Linked DNA regions of Ancylobacter polymorphus. Each later gene encodes a partner of the first gene's protein in a complex. Links are inferred from orthologs where the notes say so. Each region holds a gene or a part of one and is shown on either strand. Other genes may lie near its edges.

Evidence for each region. Proteins that work in one complex are often made in the same cells at the same time.
Region 2: the proteins of K9D25_RS10795 (region 1) and ccmB are in contact, whole or in part, in a solved structure (PDB 8CE8), measured with the Escherichia coli proteins. The link is inferred for Ancylobacter polymorphus from one-to-one orthologs.
Region 3: the proteins of K9D25_RS10795 (region 1) and ccmA are in contact, whole or in part, in a solved structure (PDB 8CE8), measured with the Escherichia coli proteins. The link is inferred for Ancylobacter polymorphus from one-to-one orthologs.

The regions. Positions count from the first base shown.
Region 1 is NZ_CP083239.1:2,291,322-2,297,020, forward strand. The notes cover bases 1,035-3,990. They hold K9D25_RS10795 (heme ABC transporter permease), read right to left. Parts: upstream 2,902-3,990; coding sequence 2,167-2,901; downstream 1,035-2,166. Other genes in these bases: K9D25_RS10780 (DUF1178 family protein), read left to right, coding at 1,035-1,262; K9D25_RS10785 (DsbE family thiol:disulfide interchange protein), read right to left, coding at 1,384-1,989; ccmD (heme exporter protein CcmD), read right to left, coding at 1,986-2,156; K9D25_RS10800 (DUF930 domain-containing protein), read left to right, coding at 3,037-3,447; K9D25_RS10805 (pyruvate kinase), read right to left, coding at 3,472-3,990. Outside these bases: K9D25_RS10775 (carbon-nitrogen hydrolase family protein), read left to right, coding at 1-777; more of K9D25_RS10780, read left to right, coding at 774-1,034; more of K9D25_RS10805, read right to left, coding at 3,991-4,989; ffh (signal recognition particle protein), read left to right, coding at 5,249-5,699. UniProt on the Escherichia coli protein: Required for the export of heme to the periplasm for the biogenesis of c-type cytochromes.
Region 2 is NZ_CP083239.1:1,543,418-1,546,369, reverse strand. It holds ccmB (heme exporter protein CcmB), read right to left. Parts: upstream 1,837-2,952; coding sequence 1,165-1,836; downstream 1-1,164. Other genes in the region: acnA (aconitate hydratase AcnA), read left to right, coding at 2,692-2,952; ccmA (heme ABC exporter ATP-binding protein CcmA), read right to left, coding at 1,833-2,471; K9D25_RS07235 (F0F1 ATP synthase subunit delta), read right to left, coding at 235-789; atpA (F0F1 ATP synthase subunit alpha), read right to left, coding at 1-235. UniProt on the Escherichia coli protein: Required for the export of heme to the periplasm for the biogenesis of c-type cytochromes.
Region 3 is NZ_CP083239.1:1,542,791-1,545,717, forward strand. It holds ccmA (heme ABC exporter ATP-binding protein CcmA), read left to right. Parts: upstream 1-1,108; coding sequence 1,109-1,747; downstream 1,748-2,927. Other genes in the region: acnA (aconitate hydratase AcnA), read right to left, coding at 1-888; ccmB (heme exporter protein CcmB), read left to right, coding at 1,744-2,415; K9D25_RS07235 (F0F1 ATP synthase subunit delta), read left to right, coding at 2,791-2,927. UniProt on the Escherichia coli protein: Part of the ABC transporter complex CcmAB involved in the biogenesis of c-type cytochromes; once thought to export heme, this seems not to be the case, but its exact role is uncertain. Responsible for energy coupling to the transport system.

The DNA of each region.
Region 1 (5,699 bases):
GCGGAGGAGGGGGCGAGCTACATCCAGACGCCGGAAATGACCGGCACGATGGAGGAGAACCGCGAGGCGCTGTTCAAGGTGCTGCACACGGAAGAGGACGACCCGGCGCTGGCCGCCTTCCGCGCGCTCGCGGCCGAACTGAAGGTGCATCTGCATATCGGCTCGCTGGCGGTGCGGGCGAGCGAGCACCGCGCGGCCAATCGTTCCTATCTCCTCGACCCGGACGGCACGATCGCGGCCCGCTACGACAAGATCCACATGTTCGATGTCGACCTGCCCAATGGCGACGTGTACCGCGAATCCGCCGCCTACCGGCCGGGCGAGCTCGCCATCGTCGCCGATCTGCCGCAGATTCGGCTCGGCCTCACCATCTGCTACGATCTGCGCTTTCCCGCGCTGTTCCGCGCGCTGGCGGAAGCGGGCGCGGGCATGATCGCCACGCCGGCGGCGTTCACGCAATCCACCGGCGAGGCGCATTGGCACATTCTCCAGCGGGCGCGGGCGATCGAGACCGGCTGTTTCGTGCTCGCCGCCGCGCAGGGCGGCACGCATGAGAATGGCCGCAAGACCTTCGGCCACAGCCTCATCATCGACCCCTGGGGCACGATCCTTGCCGAGGGCGGCAGCGAGCCCGGCATCATCGCCGCCGAGATCGACCCGGCTCAGGTGGCGGCGGTGCGCGGGCGGATTCCCTCGCTGTCGAACGGCCGGCGCTTCGAGTTGGTGATGCCGGCCGATCAAAGCCGGCTGCATCTCGTGCCCGGTGGCGCGGCATGATCCTCTACCGCCTGTGCTGCGCCGCGAACCATGACTTCGAGAGCTGGTTCCGCGACTCGGCTGCCTATGACGAGCAGCGGACGAGGGGGCTGATCACGTGCCCGGTCTGCGGTTCCGCTGAGGTGGAAAAGGCGCTGATGGCGCCGGCGCTCGGGCGGGGAACGCGCAAATTCGCTCTCGAGCCGGCCGCCGAGGTGCCCGTTGACGAGCCGGCGGAGGTGGCGGTGCCGGCGCCGCAGCCGGTTGCGCTGGTGTCGGAGAAGGAGCAGCAGCTGCGCGCCATGCTGCGCGCGGTGCGCGCCCATGTGGTCGCCAATTCGGTCGATGTCGGCGACGAGTTCGCCACCCTTGCCCGCCGCATGCATGAGGGCGAGGAGGAAAAGCGTGCCATTCGCGGCGAGGCGACGCCGGACGAGGTGCGTGCGCTGATCGAGGACGAGATCGAGATCCTGCCGCTGCCGGTGCTGCCGGACGAGCGGAACTGAGCGGCGCTTAGGGCACGCGCCGATCAGCTTGCATCGCAAGCTGATCGGGTAACGCGTTCTCTATTTTAGAGTTAGAGGGCGATTTACCGATCAGATTGATTCAATCTGATCGGATCGCGCTCTAGGGCGCCGCCTGCGCCTTGGCGATTTCCGGCAGCAGGCGCGTCTTCAACCCGTCCGCGTCGAGCGGGCCGATGAATTTGTAGGCGATGCGCCCGTCCTTGCCGATGACGAAGGTTTCCGGCACCCCATAAACGCCCCAGTCGATGGCCGCGCGTCCATTGGCGTCGACGCCGACGGCGGCATAGGGATTGCCGAAGCGGCCGAGGAAGCGGCGGGCATTGCCGGCATCGTCCTTGTAGTTCAGCCCGACGAGACGGAAGCCCGGCATTTGCGACAGTTCGACGAGGAAAGGATGCTCATCCCGGCAGGGCACGCACCAGGAGGCGAAGACGTTCAGCACCGTGACCTCGCCTTTCAGCCCGGCCGAGGCAAGGCCCGGCACGGGCTGGCCGTCGCGGGTCAGGCCCTCCAGCGGCGGCAGGTCGAGTGTGGGCGCGGGCCGGCCGATCAGCGCCGAGGGCACGCGCGAGGGATCTCCAGAGAACAGCCGCCCATAGAACAGCCCGGCCAGCGCCAGGAAGGCGACCAGGGGCAAAAGCACCAGCAGCCGGCGGCCGGACCGTGCGGCCGGGGGCGCGTTCGGGGTGTCCGGCGGCGTGCTCATGCGTCGCTCCGGCCTGCCGAGCGGCGGCGGACCCCACGCGCCTCCATCTCGTTCAGCCGGCGGCGCACGGAGCGACCGTCGAGGACGATCCACAGTGCCAGCCCGCCGAGCGCGAGGGCGCTCACGCCATAGCAGGCGAGGATGAAGAAGCCGTGCTCGCCGAACATTCAGGAGGCCTCACGCATAGGCCGCCTCGGCGGCGGCGCGCGCTTCCAGAACGCGCAGTCTGCGGCGGTAGATTTCATTGCGCATCGCCGCCATGTGCAGCGCCAGCATCAGCAGGGTGAAGCCGAGCGCGCAGATCAGCAGAGGCCAGAGCAGGCTGGAATGGATGGTCGGTCCGTCCATGCGGAACACCGAGGCCGGCTGGTGCAGCGTGTTCCACCAGTCGACGGAGAACTTGACGATCGGCACATTGACGAAGCCGACCAGCGAGAGCACCGCCGCCGCCCTCCCGGCCTGGTTGGGGTCCTCGATCGCCGAGCGCAGCGCCAAGAGGCCGAGATAGAGCAGCAGCAGCACCAGCATGGAGGTGAGGCGCGCGTCCCACACCCAATAGGTGCCCCACATCGGCCGTCCCCAGAGCGAGCCGGTGAACAGGCAGAGAAAGGCGAACACCGCGCCGATGGGCGCCATCGCCTTGTGCGCCACATCCGCCAGCGGGTGACGCCAAACGAGGATGCCGAGCGCGGAGACCGCCAGCATGGAATAGCCGAACATGGCCAGCCACGCGAAAGGCACGTGGATGTACATGATCTTCACCGTCTCGCCCTGCTGGTAATCGGCCGGGGCGCGGAAGGCGAGCACGAAGCCGATCGCCAGCGTCACGAGCGCGAGGCCGCTCAGCCATGGCAGCACGCGCCCGGAAAGGGCGAGAAAACGGGTGGGGTTGGCAAGGTCCATCAGCGCCATGGGGCGGTTCTAATCTGCCGCTCGGCGCTCGGCAACTCGCAGGCGCCCTGTCGAAATGCGGATGGGACGCCATAGCATCGCCAAATCTGCGCTATTGAAGGAGAGCATCAACGAGCGAACAGGATTCGAGCGCTTATGCCGCACATCGCCGCCGCCCCCGCCGCCCTTCTGCTCGCGCTGGTCGCGCTGCCGGTCGGTGCCCTCTCCAGTGCGCAGGCGCGCTCGACCCAGGACGAGATGATGCAGCTGGAGCCCTCGGAGCGGATCGAGCAGGTGTGCAACACCCGGGCGATGGGCGAGGTCCAGCGGGCGGGCAAGGGCCTGCGCCCCGACGAACTCGTCGCCTATGCCTATCGCGATCCCGTGGTGAAGGGCTGGAAGATCAAGGCGCCCGGCGCGGCGGTGCGCTCCGGCGGTACCTGGTACCACATCGCCTATGAATGCGAGACCGCGCATGACGGCCTCGACGTGACCAGCTTCCACTACACGCTGGGCGCGGCGATCCCCACCTCGGAATGGGGCGCCCACTATCTCGTGGGACAGTGAGCGCCGCCAAAGGGGCCGATGGCCTTACCAGGAGCGCAGCGCCCGCAGGGTCGGGGTCTTCTTGTCGAGATGGTCGGCCATGCGGCCGAGCAGCCGGTCGAGCAGTTGAACCGCTTCCACCACCGCCGGACCCTTGTTGAGCATCACGCATTCGGCGCGGGCGGCCATGGCGGCATCGGTCATTTCGCCGCGTGAGGGAATGCCGTCGCGCACCAGATCCTCCAGCACCTGCGTCGCCCAAATCGCGGGAACGGCGGCGGCCTCGCAGATCCACAGCAGCTCTTCCTGCATTTCCGCGAGCCGCTCGAAGCCGATTTCGGCCGCGAGGTCGCCGCGCGCGATCATCACGCTGAACGTCCCGGAGCGGGCGGCGCGGGCGATCAGATCGGGCAGGTTGCGCACCGCCTCCGGGCGTTCGATCTTGGCCATCAGGCCGAGCGGGCGCTCGCGCCCCGCGCCATGGCGGGCGATGGCGGCGTCGAGCAGATCGAGATCTTCCGGCCGGCTGACGAAGGAATAGCCGATGAGATCGGCGCATTCGATGACGGTGGCGAGATCGGCATCGTCCTTGTCGGTCAGCGGCGAGAGGCCAAGCGCGGTGTCGGGCAGGTTGATGCCCTTTTCCGGCTTGAGCTTGGTGCCGCCGGGCCGCGTGTGGAGAGTGCGCAGGATCGCCTCGCCCTCGCGCACGCTCTCGACCACCGCTTCCACCTTGCCGTCGTCATAGCGCACGCGGTGGCCGACCGCGAGGCGGGTGACGATCTCCGGCAGCGAGACGGCGGCGCTGAACAGCGCGCCCTCGTCTACGCGCGGTTCGCCCTCGGCGACCAGGCGAAGCGTGTCGCCCGGCAGCAGCCGGCCGGAAGGCTTGCCCTTGCGCATCGGCAGCACGGCGCCGGTGCGGATCTTCGGCCCGGCAACGTCCATCAGCACGGCAATGGGGCGCCCAACCGCCCCGCCTGCCACGCGCACATGTTCGGCCATGCGACGCCACGCATCCGGTGTGTCATGGGCGCAGTTGATGCGGGCGACATCCATGCCGGCCCGCGCCAGCGCGAGGATGAATGCCGGATCGTCCGCCGCCTCGCCGGGCAGGGTTACCATGATGCGGGTGTAGCGCCCCGCCCGCTCCGGACCGAGGCTCGCCACCGCGGCGGCGTCGAGGCGGTCCGCGCCGGCGAAAAAGGCGGTCTCGTCCGGCATGGCGAAGGGGGCGGGGCGACCCGCCAGCGCCGCGAGGGCCGCCAGCACCGCGTCGAGAGTCGGCAGTACCCGGCTCTCCAGCCGGCCGAGCGAGGACAGGCCGCGCCGCATCAGCTGCCGCTGCAGCGGGCGCAGTTCATGCCGACGCAGCGCGAGATAATAGGCGAGATTGTCCAGCGCCGCGTCCTCGCGGCCGGCCTCGCGCCGGAATCGCTCGATGAGCGGGGCGGCTTCCTCGACCACCGCCGCGCGCAGTGAGAGCAGCGTCTCGAACAGGGCGGCACAGTCATCGGCGGCGCTCTCGCTGGTGACGGGGAGGGGGGCGGTGTCGTGGGTCATGACCGGGTTCCTCGCGAGGGTGGGCACGCTATAGGATGGGGCTGTTACGCGGCTGTGACCTCCGTACTCTCCCGCAAAGGGCCGTCAAAACTTGACTTGGCGGCGGGCGGCGCTTACCAAGCCGGCATCCTCGCACAACCCGCGAGCCGATCCGCCGCCCGGTCCCCGAGACCGGAGGTCAACGCCCGACAGCGCTTTGCGCCCTCGGGCGCCGTTCGGCATTGCGCTGTGAGCTGTGGGAAAGCACCGGAGCGAACGCATGTTCGATTCATTGACCGACCGCCTTGGCGGCATACTCGACCGGCTGAAACGACGCGGCGCCCTCACCGAGGCCGACGTGAACGAGGCCATGCGCGAGGTGCGCCGGGCTCTGATCGAGGCCGATGTGGCGCTCGACGTGGTGCGCTCCTTCACCGACAAGGTGAGGACGCGCGCGGTCGGTGCCGAGGTGATCAAGTCGGTCACCCCCGGCCAGATGGTGGTGAAGATCGTCAATGACGAACTCGTCGCCATGCTCGGCTCCGACGCCAAGGCGATCGACCTCGACGCCGCGCCGCCGGTGCCGGTGCTGATGGTCGGCCTGCAGGGCTCGGGCAAGACCACCTCCACCGCCAAGATCGCCAAACGCCTCACCGAGCGCGGCAACCGCAAGGTGCTGATGGCCTCGCTCGACACCCGCCGCCCGGCGGCGATGGAGCAGCTGGCCACGC
Region 2 (2,952 bases), 750 kb from region 1 along the record:
CGGAACCGAAGATGACGACGCCGACATTGTCGATTTCGAGGTTCAGCGCCATGCCGCGCGTGCCGTTCTCGAACTCGACCATCTCGCCCGCCTGGACGTTGTCGAGACCGTAGATACGGGCGATGCCGTCACCGACGGAGAGGACCTGACCGACCTCGGAGACTTCGGCTTCCTGGCCGAAATTCTTGATCTGCTCCTTGAGGATCGCGGAAATTTCAGCGGCGCGGATATCCATCAGCGAACCTCTTTCATCGCAGTGCGGATCGAATTGAGCTTGGTCTTGAGGGAAGCGTCGACGAGCTTCGAGCCGACCTTGACCTTCAGGCCGCCCAGGAGCGAGGGATCCACCTCGATGGCGAGCTTGACGTCCTTGCCGGTCAGCGTGTCGAGCGACTGCTTCAGCGTAGCGGCGTGGGCTTCCGACAGCGGCTGCGCCACGGTGACTTCCGCCGTCACCTCGCCCTTATAGGCGGCGACGAGCAGGCCGAAGTCGCGAATGATGGTCTCGACCGTGAACAGGCGGCGATTGGCCGCCACGGTCTTGAAGAAGTTGGCGGCGAGGCCGGTGATGCCCGCCTTGGCGAGCAGGGCGGCAACCGCCTTCTCCTGCTCTTCGGAGGCGAAGACCGGGCTACGCACGAGGCGCTTCAGGTCGGCGCTCTCGGCGATCATCGCGCTGAAACGGTCAAGGTCCGCCTTCACCGCATCGACGGCATGGGCGTCGCGGGCCAGCTCGAAGAGCGCCGTCGCGTAGCGTCCTGCCACTCCGGATACGTAGGTCTCGGCCACGTTGCCTCTCTCGGGGCTCGTCCGGAGCGCGCGCCACCCGGGAGGGGACGCTTCTTCCGGACTGGAAGGATGTGAACTCAAGGCGGCGTAGGGGTTTCCCTTACCCGACAGCGAAGTCGGCGGTTCCCTAACACGGCTCTCCGCATGCTGCAACACGAGCGCGTGAGGGAAAAACCGGGGCAACTGACGCAGCGGCCGGAGATTCCCCGCCAGTGCACCATCTCATGATGCCACAAGGCTTTGCGGGCCCTGCGGCGCATTGTTGCACCGCGCCGCCCGGTCATTGGCGCGCCGGCTTTTCCACCCCTGCGCGAGGATGTCGCGGGCTCTGGCATACCAGAGCCCGGTGCCGAGCCGTCGACAGGCGACGCGGGATCAGTCGCGCGCCACCCGCAGCGCCGCCGCCGCCGCCACCGGCCCGAGCACCAGCGCCGCCAGCGACAGGCCGAGCAGGATGCGGAACGGCGTGCCGAAGGGCACGGTGCCGCCCAGCACGGTGGCGGTCGCGGCGACGGCGAAAATCAGCACGGGAATGGTCAGCGGCATGACCAGCACCGCCACCAGCAGCCCGCCGCGCCGGAACACGGCAGCGAAGGCGGCGCCGATCAGGCCGAGAAAGGTGATGGCGGGCGTGCCCACCAGCAGGGTCAGCGTCAGCGCCCCGATCGACGCGGGCGCGAGATTGAGCAGCAGCGCCAGCACCGGCGCGGCCACCACCAGCGGCAGGCCGGTGGCGATCCAGTGCGCCAGCCCCTTGGCTGCCGCCACCAGTTCCAGCGGCAGCGGGGCCATGGCGAGCACATCGAGTGCGCCATCTTCCGCATCCGCCGCGAACAGGCGGTCAAGCCCGATCAGCGAGGCGAGCAGCGCGCCGATCCACAGAATCGCCGGGCCAATGCGGGCGAGCAGAGCGAGGTCCGGCCCGATGGCGAAGGGCGTCGCCACAACCACAGCCAGGAAGAAGACGACGCCGAGCCCTGCCCCGCCGCCGGCGCGGAAGGCAAGTCGCAGGTCGCGGGCGAGCAACGCCACGAACGCCCGGCTCACAGCCCCTCCTCCGCAAGGAGAGCCCGCGCCGGCCGCCAGGCGCCGAGGTCGAGCGCGTCGCTGGGCCCGAAATCGAGCGGGGCATGGGTGGCGGCGACGATCAGCCCGCCCGCCGCCACATGCGCCCGCGCCAGTTCGCCGAAGCGCGCCTGAGCGGACACGTCCAGCGCCGTCGTCGGCTCATCGAGCAGCCAGAGCGGGCGCTGCGCCACGAGGAGACGTGCCAGCGCCAGGCGGCGCTTCTGCCCGGCCGAGAGCACCGCCACCGGCAGCCGCTCCAACCCGCCCAGCCCGACCGCCTCCAGCGCCACGCCGACGGAAAGCGCGGGACGGCCGAGCATGGCGCGCCAGAAGGCGAGATTCTCCTGCGCGGAGAGCGAGGGCTTATGCGCGTCGAGATGACCGAGATAATGCGTCTCCTCGGCGAAATCGTCCGGCTCCGGCGCGCCGTCGAGGCGCAGCGTGCCCGCCTCCGGCCGCGCCAGCCCGGCGAGAAGGCGCAGAAGCGAGGATTTGCCGGTCCCGTTCGGCCCGGTGACGATGAGCGCCCGTCCGGCCTCAAGGGTGAAGCCCAGCCCCTGAAACAGCAGGCGCACGCCGCGTCGGCAAGCGAGATCGGCCACCACGAGCCGCATCAGAGGCCCCGCACCCGGAAGCCGCCGACGCGCCGCACAAATTTCCAATGCATCGCGTCATGCCCTCTAGGATCGAAGTTTGAAATGGCTCTATATAGAAAACTGAACGATGCGCCCGGCGCCCTGCCAAAGCCCGCGCGAGCTGAGCTATAGCCCGCGAGCCCACTTCCTTCCAAGGCCCGGCGCATCCTGTCACTTTGTTAGCGGGGATCTGCCAGCCGTGACGTCGCTCGACAGCTTCAAATGCCGGAAAACTCTCACCGTCGGTTCCAAGAACTACGTCTATTACAGCCTGCCGGAGGCGGAGAAGAACGGCCTCGACGGCGTCTCGGCCCTGCCCTTCTCGATGAAGGTGCTGCTGGAGAACCTGCTGCGCTTCGAGGACGGGCGCTCCGTCTCGAAGAAGGACATCGTGTTCATCAAGGACTGGCTGGTCAATCGCGGCAAGGTCGAGAACGAGATCGCCTATCGTCCCGCCCGC
Region 3 (2,927 bases), 750 kb from region 1 along the record:
GTGGTCGAGGCCCGGGCCGAAGAATTCGACGAACTTGCCGACCACGCCCTTCTTGCGCAGCATCTGGGTGACGGTGAGCACGAGATCGGTGGCGGTGATGCCCTCTTTCATCTCGCCGGTGAGCTTGAAGCCGATCACCTCGGGAATGAGCATGGAGACCGGCTGGCCGAGCATGGCCGCTTCCGCCTCGATGCCGCCCACGCCCCAGCCGAGCACGCCGAGGCCGTTGACCATGGTGGTGTGGCTGTCGGTGCCGACGCAGGTGTCGGGATAGGCGACGGTGACACCGTCCTCATCCTTCGTCCACACGGTCTGGGCGAGATATTCGAGGTTCACCTGGTGGCAGATGCCGGTGCCGGGCGGCACCACGCGGAAATTGTCGAAGGCCGACTGGCCCCATTTCAGGAAGCGGTAGCGCTCCTGGTTCTGCTTGTATTCCTCTTCGACATTCTTGCCGAAAGCGGCGTTGTTGCCGAAGAAATTGACGATCACCGAATGGTCGATGACGAGGTCGACCGGAACCAGCGGGTTGATGCGCTTGGGGTCACCGCCCAGATGCACCATGGCGTCGCGCATGGCGGCGAGGTCGACCACGGCGGGAACGCCGGTGAAGTCCTGCATCAGCACGCGGGCGGGACGATAGGCGATCTCGTTCTCGACCTTGCCGCGATTGACCAGCCAGTCCTTGATGAACACGATGTCCTTCTTCGAGACGGAGCGCCCGTCCTCGAAGCGCAGCAGGTTCTCCAGCAGCACCTTCATCGAGAAGGGCAGGGCCGAGACGCCGTCGAGGCCGTTCTTCTCCGCCTCCGGCAGGCTGTAATAGACGTAGTTCTTGGAACCGACGGTGAGAGTTTTCCGGCATTTGAAGCTGTCGAGCGACGTCACGGCTGGCAGATCCCCGCTAACAAAGTGACAGGATGCGCCGGGCCTTGGAAGGAAGTGGGCTCGCGGGCTATAGCTCAGCTCGCGCGGGCTTTGGCAGGGCGCCGGGCGCATCGTTCAGTTTTCTATATAGAGCCATTTCAAACTTCGATCCTAGAGGGCATGACGCGATGCATTGGAAATTTGTGCGGCGCGTCGGCGGCTTCCGGGTGCGGGGCCTCTGATGCGGCTCGTGGTGGCCGATCTCGCTTGCCGACGCGGCGTGCGCCTGCTGTTTCAGGGGCTGGGCTTCACCCTTGAGGCCGGACGGGCGCTCATCGTCACCGGGCCGAACGGGACCGGCAAATCCTCGCTTCTGCGCCTTCTCGCCGGGCTGGCGCGGCCGGAGGCGGGCACGCTGCGCCTCGACGGCGCGCCGGAGCCGGACGATTTCGCCGAGGAGACGCATTATCTCGGTCATCTCGACGCGCATAAGCCCTCGCTCTCCGCGCAGGAGAATCTCGCCTTCTGGCGCGCCATGCTCGGCCGTCCCGCGCTTTCCGTCGGCGTGGCGCTGGAGGCGGTCGGGCTGGGCGGGTTGGAGCGGCTGCCGGTGGCGGTGCTCTCGGCCGGGCAGAAGCGCCGCCTGGCGCTGGCACGTCTCCTCGTGGCGCAGCGCCCGCTCTGGCTGCTCGATGAGCCGACGACGGCGCTGGACGTGTCCGCTCAGGCGCGCTTCGGCGAACTGGCGCGGGCGCATGTGGCGGCGGGCGGGCTGATCGTCGCCGCCACCCATGCCCCGCTCGATTTCGGGCCCAGCGACGCGCTCGACCTCGGCGCCTGGCGGCCGGCGCGGGCTCTCCTTGCGGAGGAGGGGCTGTGAGCCGGGCGTTCGTGGCGTTGCTCGCCCGCGACCTGCGACTTGCCTTCCGCGCCGGCGGCGGGGCAGGGCTCGGCGTCGTCTTCTTCCTGGCTGTGGTTGTGGCGACGCCCTTCGCCATCGGGCCGGACCTCGCTCTGCTCGCCCGCATTGGCCCGGCGATTCTGTGGATCGGCGCGCTGCTCGCCTCGCTGATCGGGCTTGACCGCCTGTTCGCGGCGGATGCGGAAGATGGCGCACTCGATGTGCTCGCCATGGCCCCGCTGCCGCTGGAACTGGTGGCGGCAGCCAAGGGGCTGGCGCACTGGATCGCCACCGGCCTGCCGCTGGTGGTGGCCGCGCCGGTGCTGGCGCTGCTGCTCAATCTCGCGCCCGCGTCGATCGGGGCGCTGACGCTGACCCTGCTGGTGGGCACGCCCGCCATCACCTTTCTCGGCCTGATCGGCGCCGCCTTCGCTGCCGTGTTCCGGCGCGGCGGGCTGCTGGTGGCGGTGCTGGTCATGCCGCTGACCATTCCCGTGCTGATTTTCGCCGTCGCCGCGACCGCCACCGTGCTGGGCGGCACCGTGCCCTTCGGCACGCCGTTCCGCATCCTGCTCGGCCTGTCGCTGGCGGCGCTGGTGCTCGGGCCGGTGGCGGCGGCGGCGGCGCTGCGGGTGGCGCGCGACTGATCCCGCGTCGCCTGTCGACGGCTCGGCACCGGGCTCTGGTATGCCAGAGCCCGCGACATCCTCGCGCAGGGGTGGAAAAGCCGGCGCGCCAATGACCGGGCGGCGCGGTGCAACAATGCGCCGCAGGGCCCGCAAAGCCTTGTGGCATCATGAGATGGTGCACTGGCGGGGAATCTCCGGCCGCTGCGTCAGTTGCCCCGGTTTTTCCCTCACGCGCTCGTGTTGCAGCATGCGGAGAGCCGTGTTAGGGAACCGCCGACTTCGCTGTCGGGTAAGGGAAACCCCTACGCCGCCTTGAGTTCACATCCTTCCAGTCCGGAAGAAGCGTCCCCTCCCGGGTGGCGCGCGCTCCGGACGAGCCCCGAGAGAGGCAACGTGGCCGAGACCTACGTATCCGGAGTGGCAGGACGCTACGCGACGGCGCTCTTCGAGCTGGCCCGCGACGCCCATGCCGTCGATGCGGTGAAGGCGGACCTTGACCGTTTCAGCGCGATGATCGCCGAGAGCGCCGA